3 regions of the Luteibacter sp. 329MFSha genome follow, and region 3 is predicted to be linked to each of the others. Evidence: predicted binding sites of a transcription regulator. Region 3 holds the regulator's gene; each other region holds the start of a gene.

Region 1 (3,243 bases), 1.3 Mb from region 3:
GTCGTCGCGCGTGCGAACGGCGTGCTCCCATTCGGCTTCGGTCGGCAGCCGCGCGGCGGCCCAGCGGGCGAACGCGTCGGCCTCGTAATAGCTGACGTGCACGACGGGGGCGTCGGGATCCACCGGACGCCAGCCGCCGGGGGTCATGTGCGACCAGGCGGTGCCGTCGTGCTGCCAGTACAGCGGCGCGTCCCAGCCTTCCTCCTGGCATTGCGCCCAGCCATCGGACAGCCACAGTTCCGGACGCCGGTAGCCGCCCTGCGCGATGAAGGCCAGCCACTGACCGTTCGTCACCAGGCGGTCGGCGATCTCGAAGGGCTCGAGCCAGACCGTATGCGCGGGACCTTCGTTGTCGAAGGCGAAGGCCCCGTTCTTCACGCCGATCGGCACCGGCCCTCCACCGACCGGGCGGAACCCCGCGACGCCCTCGGAGGGAAGCCCCGGCCACGCCGGATCGAACGCCGGTTTCAGTGGCGATTGCGCGAACAGGTGCTGCACGTCCATCACCAGGAGCTCCTGATGCTGCTCCTCATGAGCGAGGCCCAGCTCGAAGAGCGCCGCGAGGTCCGCGGACAAGCCCTGTGCCAGAAGCACGCGCATGTGGGCGTCGACATGCTCGCGATACGCCAGCACGTGCTCCGTCGCCGGACGCGTGAGCAGCCCGCGCATGGGCCGCGGGTGGCGGGGGCCCACCGCGTCGTAGTACGAGTTGAAGAGGTAGCCGAAGTCCGGGTCGAAGACGCCGTAACCCGGAAGGTTCGGACCGAGCAGGAAGGTTTCGAAGAACCACGTCGTGTGCGCCAGGTGCCACTTCGCCGGACTGGCATCGGGCATCGACTGCACCACCATGTCTTCCGCCCCCAGCGAGGCGACGAGGGCGAGCGTGCGGGCCCTGACCGTGTCGAAACGGTCGGCCGTCGAGGCGGCGGCGGGTCCTGGCCGCGCGGCGGCGGCGCCGGGCGGCGCGGGGGTGTCGAACATGGCGTGCATGGGGAACTCCGTGGTGCGGCGGGGTATCAGTCCGGCGTGTGCTCGATGCTGACGCGGTCCGCGTAGAAGGCGAGGTGGTCCCGGATCGGCGCCACGGCGTCGTAGGGGGCCTCGTAGGTCCAGATGGCGTCGGTGGCGCCGGGCGCGTCGCCCGGGAGGCTGAAATACGACGCCTCGCCCTTGTACGGGCAGTAGGTGTGGGTATCGCTGCGGCGCAGCGCCTCCATTCGCGCGTCGTCGCGCGGCAGGTAGAAGACGGGGCGATAGCTCGCCTCCCGCAACACGAGGGCGGCGCGGGAGTCGACGATCACCTCGTCGCCGTAGCGGACGACGACACGGCCACCGGCTGGTTCGACGGTGATGGGATGATCGGGACCGGGGATCCTGCGGGGACGTTCGGACATGGCGCGTTCCTCTTTCCTCAGGGGGTCTCCCCATCCTGCGACCCATGGGCGGCGAATCCAAGTCGACTGCCCGGAACAGGTGAGATTACCGATTCGCATGAATCGCGATCTTGTACGGTTTTCGCCGTTTCCGCGGCATGCTTGCCGGACTTCTTCACACATGGCCACCCCGCGCCTTTACCATGGCGCTGCGTCCTCCGGGGGGAGGCGGATGAGCCCGCGTGCCTAAACATCCCGACGAGCCGGCCGATATGACTACCAGGTTGCAGGTGGCGGGAGGCTCGCCATGAAAGCCCGGATCGCCGCGGTCGCTATCGCCGCGGCTCATGCTCTGGCGTTGCTCACCGTGCCGCTCCCCGGCATGGCGATTTCGTATGTCTTCTTTTTCGGCGTCGCCGCCCTCGCGATGGGCAGCGTCGTGTACGCCTGGACGCGCTCCGGCACCCCGCGCGACCGGCGCTGGTGGCTGCTGCTGGCCAGCCTCGCGCTGTGGATGACCGGCATGGCGTTATCGGCACGGCAGAACTACGTGCTGGACAACTCGAATCCCGCGCCCGGCGACAGCATGTTCTTCTACATCCTGTACGTGCTGCCGGTGCTGGTTTCCGTTTCGTCCGCGCCGGTGGCCGCGCGAAAGCGCTGGGCGATGTCGATCGACCTCGTCCTGGCGACGCTCCTGGGCGTGCTGTTCTACGTGCGCACGTTCTCCATCGTCTCCGTGCAGGGGGCCATGGGCACGCAACAGGCGACCGACGTCGCCTACATGCTCGATTTCGAGAACGCGTGCCTCGCCATGGCGGCGCTGCTGCGATACGTCGCCACCGACCGCAAGGACGATCACTTCTTCTTCCGCGGCGTCACGGCGTTCTTCGTGACGTATGCGATCTGCGGTTACGTCTACAACCACCACGTCGCGCTGGCCGGTCATCCGGAGTTCGGCACATCGCCGTTCGACGCCCTGCTCGACCTGCCCTTCCTCGCGCTGTTCATCGCCGCGGTCACGCGCCAGCCGCAACGCCACTGGCACCCGCCCGTCTACCTCGTGCGCTTCGTGCAGAGCGCCAGCCCCACGTTCCTCGCCATGAGCGTGCTCGGCTTCGGCCTGATGGTGATCCCCGGCTATCCCACGCTGGGCATCGTCGGCGCGATCGCCGCGGTGATCGGGATCGGCCTGCGCGGCACGCTCGCCCAGGTCGACCTCGTCGAGGAGGAATTCCGCCTTTCGCGCAGTCGCGACGAGTTGCAGGGCCTCGTCTTCGTCGACAGCCTCACCGGGCTCGCCAACCGTCGGGCGCTCGACGAGCGCCTCTTGCGCGAATGGCACCGCCAGGGCCAGCAGGAGCCGATCGCGCTGCTCATGATCGACGTCGACTTCTTCAAGGAATACAACGACCGCTTCGGCCACCTCGCCGGCGACGAATGCCTGCGCGCCCTCGCCGCGGGCATGCTGGCGCATGGCACGCGCGCCGGCGATTTCATCGCGCGTTTCGGCGGCGAGGAGTTCGCCGTCGTTGCGCCCGGTACGCGTCCCGGGGAGGCGCTCGCGCTGGCCGAGTCCCTGCGCACGCACGTCGAGTCGTTGCAGATCGCGCACCCGGCGAGCCCATTCCAGCGCCTGACGATCAGCATCGGGGTCGGCCTGGCGCATCCAAGCTCCGACGGCGGCCCCCTGGACCTGCTCAATGCCGCGGACAGGGCCCTGTACCGGGCCAAGCAGTCGGGTCGGAACCGGGTCGGCGCACCCGACGGCCCGCGGCTCGGCGCCGCCCGCGCCGACACCCGGCGCATGAGTTAACCCCGTTTCACCCCCTGCTCCGTTTCACCGTCATGTCCCCCACGAGGTCATGCA
Region 2 (3,243 bases), on a different contig from region 3:
CGCTCTCCGAGATCAGCGTGCGGATGTCGCGTGCCGCGGCGGCGCAACGCCGCGCGAGCTCGCGCACTTCGTGCGCGACGACCGCGAAGCCACGGCCGTGCTCGCCGGCCCGCGCCGCCTCGACGGCGGCGTTGAGGGCGAGCAGGTTCGTCTGGAAGGCGACCTGGTCGACCAGGTCCAGAACCTCGGTCATGCGTTCGCTGTTGTGGCGGATGGCATGCATCGTGTCGATCGCGGCACCGGCGATGTCCCGACCCTGTTCCGTGAGTTCGCGCGCCTCGCCGACGGCGCCGTTGGCCTGCGTGGCCTGACCGAGGCCGGACGCGACGGCGGCGGCCATCTCGCGCATCGAGCGCGTGGTGTGGTCGACATGCGCGGCCTGGATGCGCGTGCGTTCGCTGAGCGCGTCGTTGCCGTGTTCGATCCCCGACGCGGCCTCCGCGACGAGCGCGGCACGATGACGGACGTGGGACACGACGCGCACGAGCTGCGCATCCATGTGCGAGAGCGAGGCAAGCAGGCGGCCCACCTCGTCGTCCCGGCCGACGTCGATGCGCTCGCCGAGGCGTCCCTGCGCGATGGCGGCGGCGACATCGGCGGCCTGACGCAGCCGGCGTCCCAGCGAGACGATGATCGCGACGTCGACCGTACCGGCGAGGACGAGGGCGACGCCGAGCAGCACCGACGACCAGACCGCGCCGCGACGGATCTCCGCGTGCTGCGCGTCCACCGCGGCCTTGCCGCCGTCGAGCGCGAGGGCGAACAGGTTGGAGAAGTCGCTCTTCAGGGGCACGACCGCCGCCTGCACGTCGTTCGACAGCTGCAACTGGGCGAGGTCGTATTGCTCCGCCCTGAGCAGCTCGAGCACCGCGTCCACCGCGTCGTCGGCGGCCTTGCGATGCGCGGCGGCGAGCTGGACGAGCTTCGCCTGGTCCCGGCCGAGGGCGCTGGCCTCGAGCGAGCGCCACTGGCGATCGATGCGCTTGCGGTCCGTGCCTATGGATGTCGCCGCATCGTCGAGCGCCGAGGGCAGCCGCGTCAGCGTCGCGTGGACCAGTGCGTCGAGCAGGTCGTTGTAATCGTTCTGGATGTGGCCGACGTCGGCGACCGGGGCGAGCGTGCCGCCAACGACGTCGTTGAGCCGGCGGTCGGCGGTGCGCAACTGCGCGCCACCCACGATCCACAGGGCGAGCAGAAGAAGGATCGTGCCAGCGAGCCGGAGCACCAGCCGGGTACGGAGCGTCAGGGTCGGAACGGAAAACCGGGGGAGGCGCATGGAAAGCTCGAGGGGAACGGGGAACCCTCGATGTCGGCGCCAAGCCCGCCGACTTTAGCGATTTTCGGCATATTTCGTTTTTATTTCAATAACTTGGCAGCGGGAAGACAGAGCAATGAGGCTCAGCGCAACTGGCTGTCCTTGCTGCCGCGGCGGTTGTACCCGGCGAAGGCGGCTTCGTCCCGATCGGCGGCTTCCTGGCAGGCGACGCACAGGCGCACGCCCGGGACGGCCTTGCGGCGCGCCTCGGGAATCGGGTTGTCGCACTCCTCGCAGCGCTCGAGGCTCGGCCCCCTCGCCATGCGGCTACGGGCACGCTTCACCGCGTCTTCGACGGTGGCGTCGATCTGGTCCTGAACGGCCGTGTCGCCGGCCCAACCGGTCGCCATGGGTCACCTCCGGGGGACTCGCACTTTCCCCCTAAGATGGTGGCAAACCCTTGGTTTTAAAGGCGTGACGAGGGCGTTGGTCCGCCCTCGCCGTCCTCCTCAGCCTTTCCTCGGTTCGTCGTAGATCCCGAACTCGGTGACGCCGGGCTGCTTGCCCGTCACCGACAGCCGCACGCGTTTCGCCGTCGTGCGCGGAATTTCATGGAACTGGTAATGCGCCGGCTTCGTTCCCGATACCAGCGTCACCCAGGCACCGTCGCGCTCGACCTCGACCCTGTAGGTGGCGATGCGGCTCGCATCCCCGTAACCCTCGGCATGCAGCGGCTCGACGATGGACAGCGTGTTGAACGACACCGGCGCGTCGAAGCGCACCTCGATCCACGCATCCTCCTTGCCGCGATCCGCGAGCCAGTAGCTGCGGAAATCGTCGTCGAAGGCCTGGTCGGGCCCGACCGCCTCGTCGCTCGCGCTGGCCCAGGCGGGCCGCCCCGCCGCGAGGTCGGGAGTGGTGACGGTCACCGAGCGCGCGATCTTCGGCGCGGGACCGGGGTTCTTCCACAGGCGCCCGATCTCCGCCAGCCGGGCCACGGCGTTGTCGTCGAAGCGGCCGCCGCGGTTGGGCGCGACGTTGAGGATCAGGTTGCAGTGGTTGTCGTTGAACGGCTTCAGCCACTCCTCGACGATGGTCTTCGCCGAGGCGAGCTCGGCCGTCGGGTAGGCCTTCTTCCAGAACCAGTCGCTCTGCAGCGTGGTGCCCGACTGCGACGGCACGGGGCTGTCCGGCGGAATCTTCTGACCCGCATGCTGCTCGTACTGCTTGATGTCCGTGTAGTACAGGGCGGTGCCGGGATAGCTGCCCGCGTTGTGATCGGTGAGCAGGCAATCGGGCTGCAGCGTTTTGACGAGGTCGTAGATCTCGCGGTACGCCAGCTCCGCGTACGAGATGCGCGACCAGGAGGCGTTCCAGCCATCGAGGATCAGCGCCGTCAGCGGTCCGTAGTTCGTGAGCAGCTCGGTGATCTGCGCCTTGATCAGCGCGATCTTCTCCGGCGTGACGGTGCGCGCGCGGATGTCCTGGCGCAGGTCGAGGATCGAGAAGTACAGGCAGACGCCAAGGCCGGCCTTGCGGAACGAATCGACGTAGCGCCGCACGACGTCATGCGGATACGACGACTGCATGACGTTGGCGCTCGACGTCTTCGTCGGCCACAGGCAGAAGCCGTCGTGATGCTTCGTCGTCAGGCACGCATAGCCCATGTTCGCGCTCTTCGCCGCGCGCGCCCATTGGTCGGTGTCCAGGTGCTTCGGATCGAACAGCTTCGGCGAGAGCGTCGGATCGCCCCATTCGCGCTCCTCGAACGTCGCCATGTTCAGATGGATGAACATGCCGAAGCGCATGTCGAGGAAGGCCTGCTGCCGTTCGAGGAGGCGCTGCGGGTCCACGACGGTGTGTGACCCCTCGGAGCGTGAGGCAACCGGGGACGCCATCGCCCGTCCGATCGTCGTCATGCCGCCGCCGAGCGCGCCGGCCACCGCCAGCGCCTTCGCGAAATCGCGTCGATTCAATGGACCGCTCCC
Region 3 (3,243 bases):
GCCGCGAGCGCCACCGGTGCCGCCGTCGCCGCGCGGCCGGGAATGAGCAGGCGATCGAGCAGCGAACGGGGCGCGGCTTCGATCGGCACGCCACCGTCGGCGGCGCGCATCATGTCGTTGAGCAGGTCGAGCGATTCCAGCAGCGCGTCCATGAAGCCCGCATCGAGCACGATCGCCCCGTTGCGGGCCTCGTTGAGGAGATCTTCCGCGCGATGGCACAGCTCGACCATCGGATTGAGGCCGAGGAAGCCCGCGCCACCCTTGACGGTATGGAACGCGCGGAACACCGCGTTCAGCAGTTCGACGTCGCCGGGCGTGGACTCAAGGTCCACCAGCTGTTCGCCCAGGCTCTCGAGCAGTTCCCGCGCCTCGATGAGGAAGACGTTGAGAAGCTCGTTGTCCAGCTCCACGCTCATAAGCGCGCTCAGAACCCGAATTCGCTGAGCAGGCGGTCCACTTCGTCCTGGCTGACCTTGTCGGCCGCCGGTGCCGCGCCGCCCGCGAGCGACCCGGTGAGTCGCACCAGCTCCACGAGCGAGGATTCGACCTTCGCCATGAACGCCTCGACCTGCGCCACGCGCTGGCCGGAGAGGTCTTGCCAGGACTGGGCTTCGACCATTTCGCCGAACCCGATGTCGCAGCTCTGCGCGAAGTCGCCCACGCGCACGGCCAGTGCCGTGGCGTTGCTGGCGAACGCCGGATCGGCCTGGTCGAGCACGAGCACCTCGTCGGCCTGGCGGGCCAGCGCCTGCGCCTGGGGGCGCAGCTTCTCGCTGAAGTCGAGCGTGCGGTGGGCCGCCTGCGAGCTCATCTCGAGGACGTCGCGCAGATGCTTGCGCGCGTCGCTCATGTTGCCCGGGACGCCGTCGGTGGAGATATCGGCGGCAAGGCGCCGCGCCGACTCGTGCAGGTCGCGCGCGAGGTGACCGAGCGCGAGGAAGATGTGCTGCTCGCGCGTGCGCAGGAGGTTGTCGAGCGCGTGCTCGAAGGCCACGGTGTCGTCGGCCTCGAAAAGTTCGCGCAGTTCGGGGGCGACATCGCGGCCGCTGGAAAGCATCGTGTTCATCGTCATCCTTAGCCGGCGGCCGCGGCGAGCCGCTCGAAGATCTTGTCGAGTTTTTCCTTCAGCGTGACGGCCGTGAACGGCTTCACGACGTAGCCGTTCACGCCGCTCTGCGCGGCGGCGATGATCTGGTCGCGATTGTTCTCGGCGGTGACCATCAGCACCGGCAACGCTTTGAGCGCGGCGTCCGCGCGGATGGCGCGCAGGAGCTCGATGCCCGTCATGTTGGGCATGTTCCAGTCGGTGACCACGAGGTCGAAGGATTGCGAGCGCAGCATCGCGAGGGCCGCGTTGCCGTCTTCGGCTTCCTGGATCAGGGTGTTGGTGAAGCCGAGCTCCACCAGCAGGTTCCTGACGATGCGTCGCATGGTGGAGAAATCGTCCACCACGAGGATCTTCATGTTCTTGTCCAAAACTCGTCTCCGCCTTGCTGACCGCGCGTGCTTCTTACCGGCGACGGCACCGGGATGCCGTCAATGCTTGTCTTTCCAACCCGACATGCGTGCACGGAGGCGGATCAGGGCCTGGCCATGGATCTGGCACACCCGCGATTCGCTCACCCCCAGCACCGCACCGATTTCCTTCAGGTTGAGTTCTTCATCGTAGTACAGCGACATGACCAGCTTCTCGCGCTCGGGCAGTCCGTCGATGGACTGCGCCAGCGCGTCGCGCAGGCCTTCCTGCTCGAACAATCCTTCCGGGCCCGTGGCGTCCGGGTCCGCGACGTCGATCGCCGCGCCCTCGTCGCCTTCGGGCGCCGTCAGGCTCAGCAACCGCGCGCTCGCCGCGTCGGCCAGGATCTGGTTGTATTCCATGGCGTCGATGCCCAGCCGCTTCATCACTTCCGCGTCTTCGGCATCCGCGCCCGTCTCGTTTTCGATCTGCCTCGTCACCTCCGCCACCTCGCGCAACTTCCGGTGGACGGAGCGCGGGGTCCAGTCCGTCTTGCGCAGTTCGTCCAGCATGGCGCCACGTATGCGGATGCCCGCATAGGTTTCGAAGCTGGCCGCGCGAGTCGGCGAATAATTCCTCGCGGCCTCGAGCAGTCCGATCATCCCGGCCTGCATGAGGTCGTTCGCATCCACGCTTGGCGGCAGCCTGCCCATCAGGTGATAGGCGATGCGACGCACCAGCGGCGCGTGAGTCCTCACCAGTTGGTCAGGCGGAATCCGCGTGATCTCCAGGTATTCGGTCGCGACGCTCACAGTGGCAGCCCTCCCCCCAGGTGGGACCGTTCGGCGAAGAAACCGATACGGCCCTGCGCACGGGGCTCGGGTTCACCCCATGTATCGACCGACCTGGCCAGATTCTTGAATCCGACCGCGGAGCGGCTGCTCGGCCAGGCGTCGACGACCGCCGCCTGGCGGCGGATGGCCTGGCGCAGGTACTCGTCGTGCGGCACCATCCCCATGAAATCGAGCGACACGTCGAGGAAGCGGTTGGTGACCCGGGACAGCTTCTCGAACAGCTGGCGGCCTTCCTGGGCGTGCCGGACCATGTTCGCCACGATGCGGAAGCGGTTGACCGCGAACTCCCGGCTCATGACCTTGATCAGGGCATAGGCGTCGGTCAGCGAGGCCGGCTCGTCGCAGACGACCACCACCACCTCGTCGGACGCCGCGGCGAACATCGACACGCTGTCGGAGATGCCGGCGGCCGTGTCGACGATCAGGTATTCGGGGGGCAACGTGTACTCGTCGAACGCGCGGATGACCGCGGCGTGCTCGATGTTCGGCAGCTGGGCCATGCGACGGGCGCCGGACGTGGCCGGGATGACCTTCAGGCCGTGCGCGGCCGGGAGCACCAGGTCCTCGATGGCGCATTCGCCTTCGAGCATGTGCCCGAGGTGCCGCGTGGGCTGGAGGCCGAGGAGCACGTCGATGTTCGCCATCGCGAGGTCGGCATCCAGCAACAGCACGTCGCGCCCGCCCATGGCCAGCGCCATGCCGAGGTTCACGGCCACCGTGGTCTTGCCGACGCCGCCCTTGCCGCCCGCGATCGCGATGCTGCGGGTGGGCCGGCGGTCGGCGAGCCAGTTGAGGCCGGCGGCCTGGGTCGTATCGACGTGTGTGTTCATAGAAAGATCACTGCAGGAATGGGACGGAGTCACGCAGGGAGTCGGGCGGGTGCGGCGCGGCCGGTCAGGCCATCGCCGGGGGTGAGAGGCCGAACCGTTCGGC

What was found. Region 3 encodes FliA, which starts transcription of late flagellar genes. Its sites were predicted from a motif close to TAAAGTTTNNCNNNCNNNGGCCGATAA; they were not measured.
Region 1: BMW54_RS06195 (GGDEF domain-containing protein) is a predicted target of FliA. The motif match lies at 1,621-1,647, and genes of this name have one in related genera.
Region 2: BMW54_RS18045 (methyl-accepting chemotaxis protein) is a predicted target of FliA. The motif match lies at 1,307-1,333, and genes of this name have one in related genera.

What each region holds. Positions count from the first base shown of each region.
Region 1 covers NZ_FOJE01000001.1:1,407,669-1,410,911, forward strand. The annotation lists gene egtB (ergothioneine biosynthesis protein EgtB) at 1-990, opposite strand, end outside; gene BMW54_RS06190 (DUF427 domain-containing protein) at 1,017-1,394, opposite strand; gene BMW54_RS06195 (GGDEF domain-containing protein) at 1,681-3,189, shown strand.
Region 2 covers NZ_FOJE01000005.1:223,582-226,824, forward strand. The annotation lists gene BMW54_RS18045 (methyl-accepting chemotaxis protein) at 1-1,276, opposite strand, end outside; gene BMW54_RS18050 (DksA/TraR family C4-type zinc finger protein) at 1,399-1,665, opposite strand; gene BMW54_RS18055 (alpha-L-fucosidase) at 1,765-3,231, opposite strand.
Region 3 covers NZ_FOJE01000001.1:151,088-154,330, reverse strand. The annotation lists gene BMW54_RS00735 (chemotaxis protein CheA) at 1-416, opposite strand, end outside; gene BMW54_RS00730 (protein phosphatase CheZ) at 425-1,066, opposite strand; gene cheY (chemotaxis response regulator CheY) at 1,075-1,476, opposite strand; gene BMW54_RS00720 (RNA polymerase sigma factor FliA) at 1,537-2,268, opposite strand; gene BMW54_RS00715 (P-loop NTPase) at 2,265-3,140, opposite strand; gene flhF (flagellar biosynthesis protein FlhF) at 3,205-3,243, opposite strand, start outside.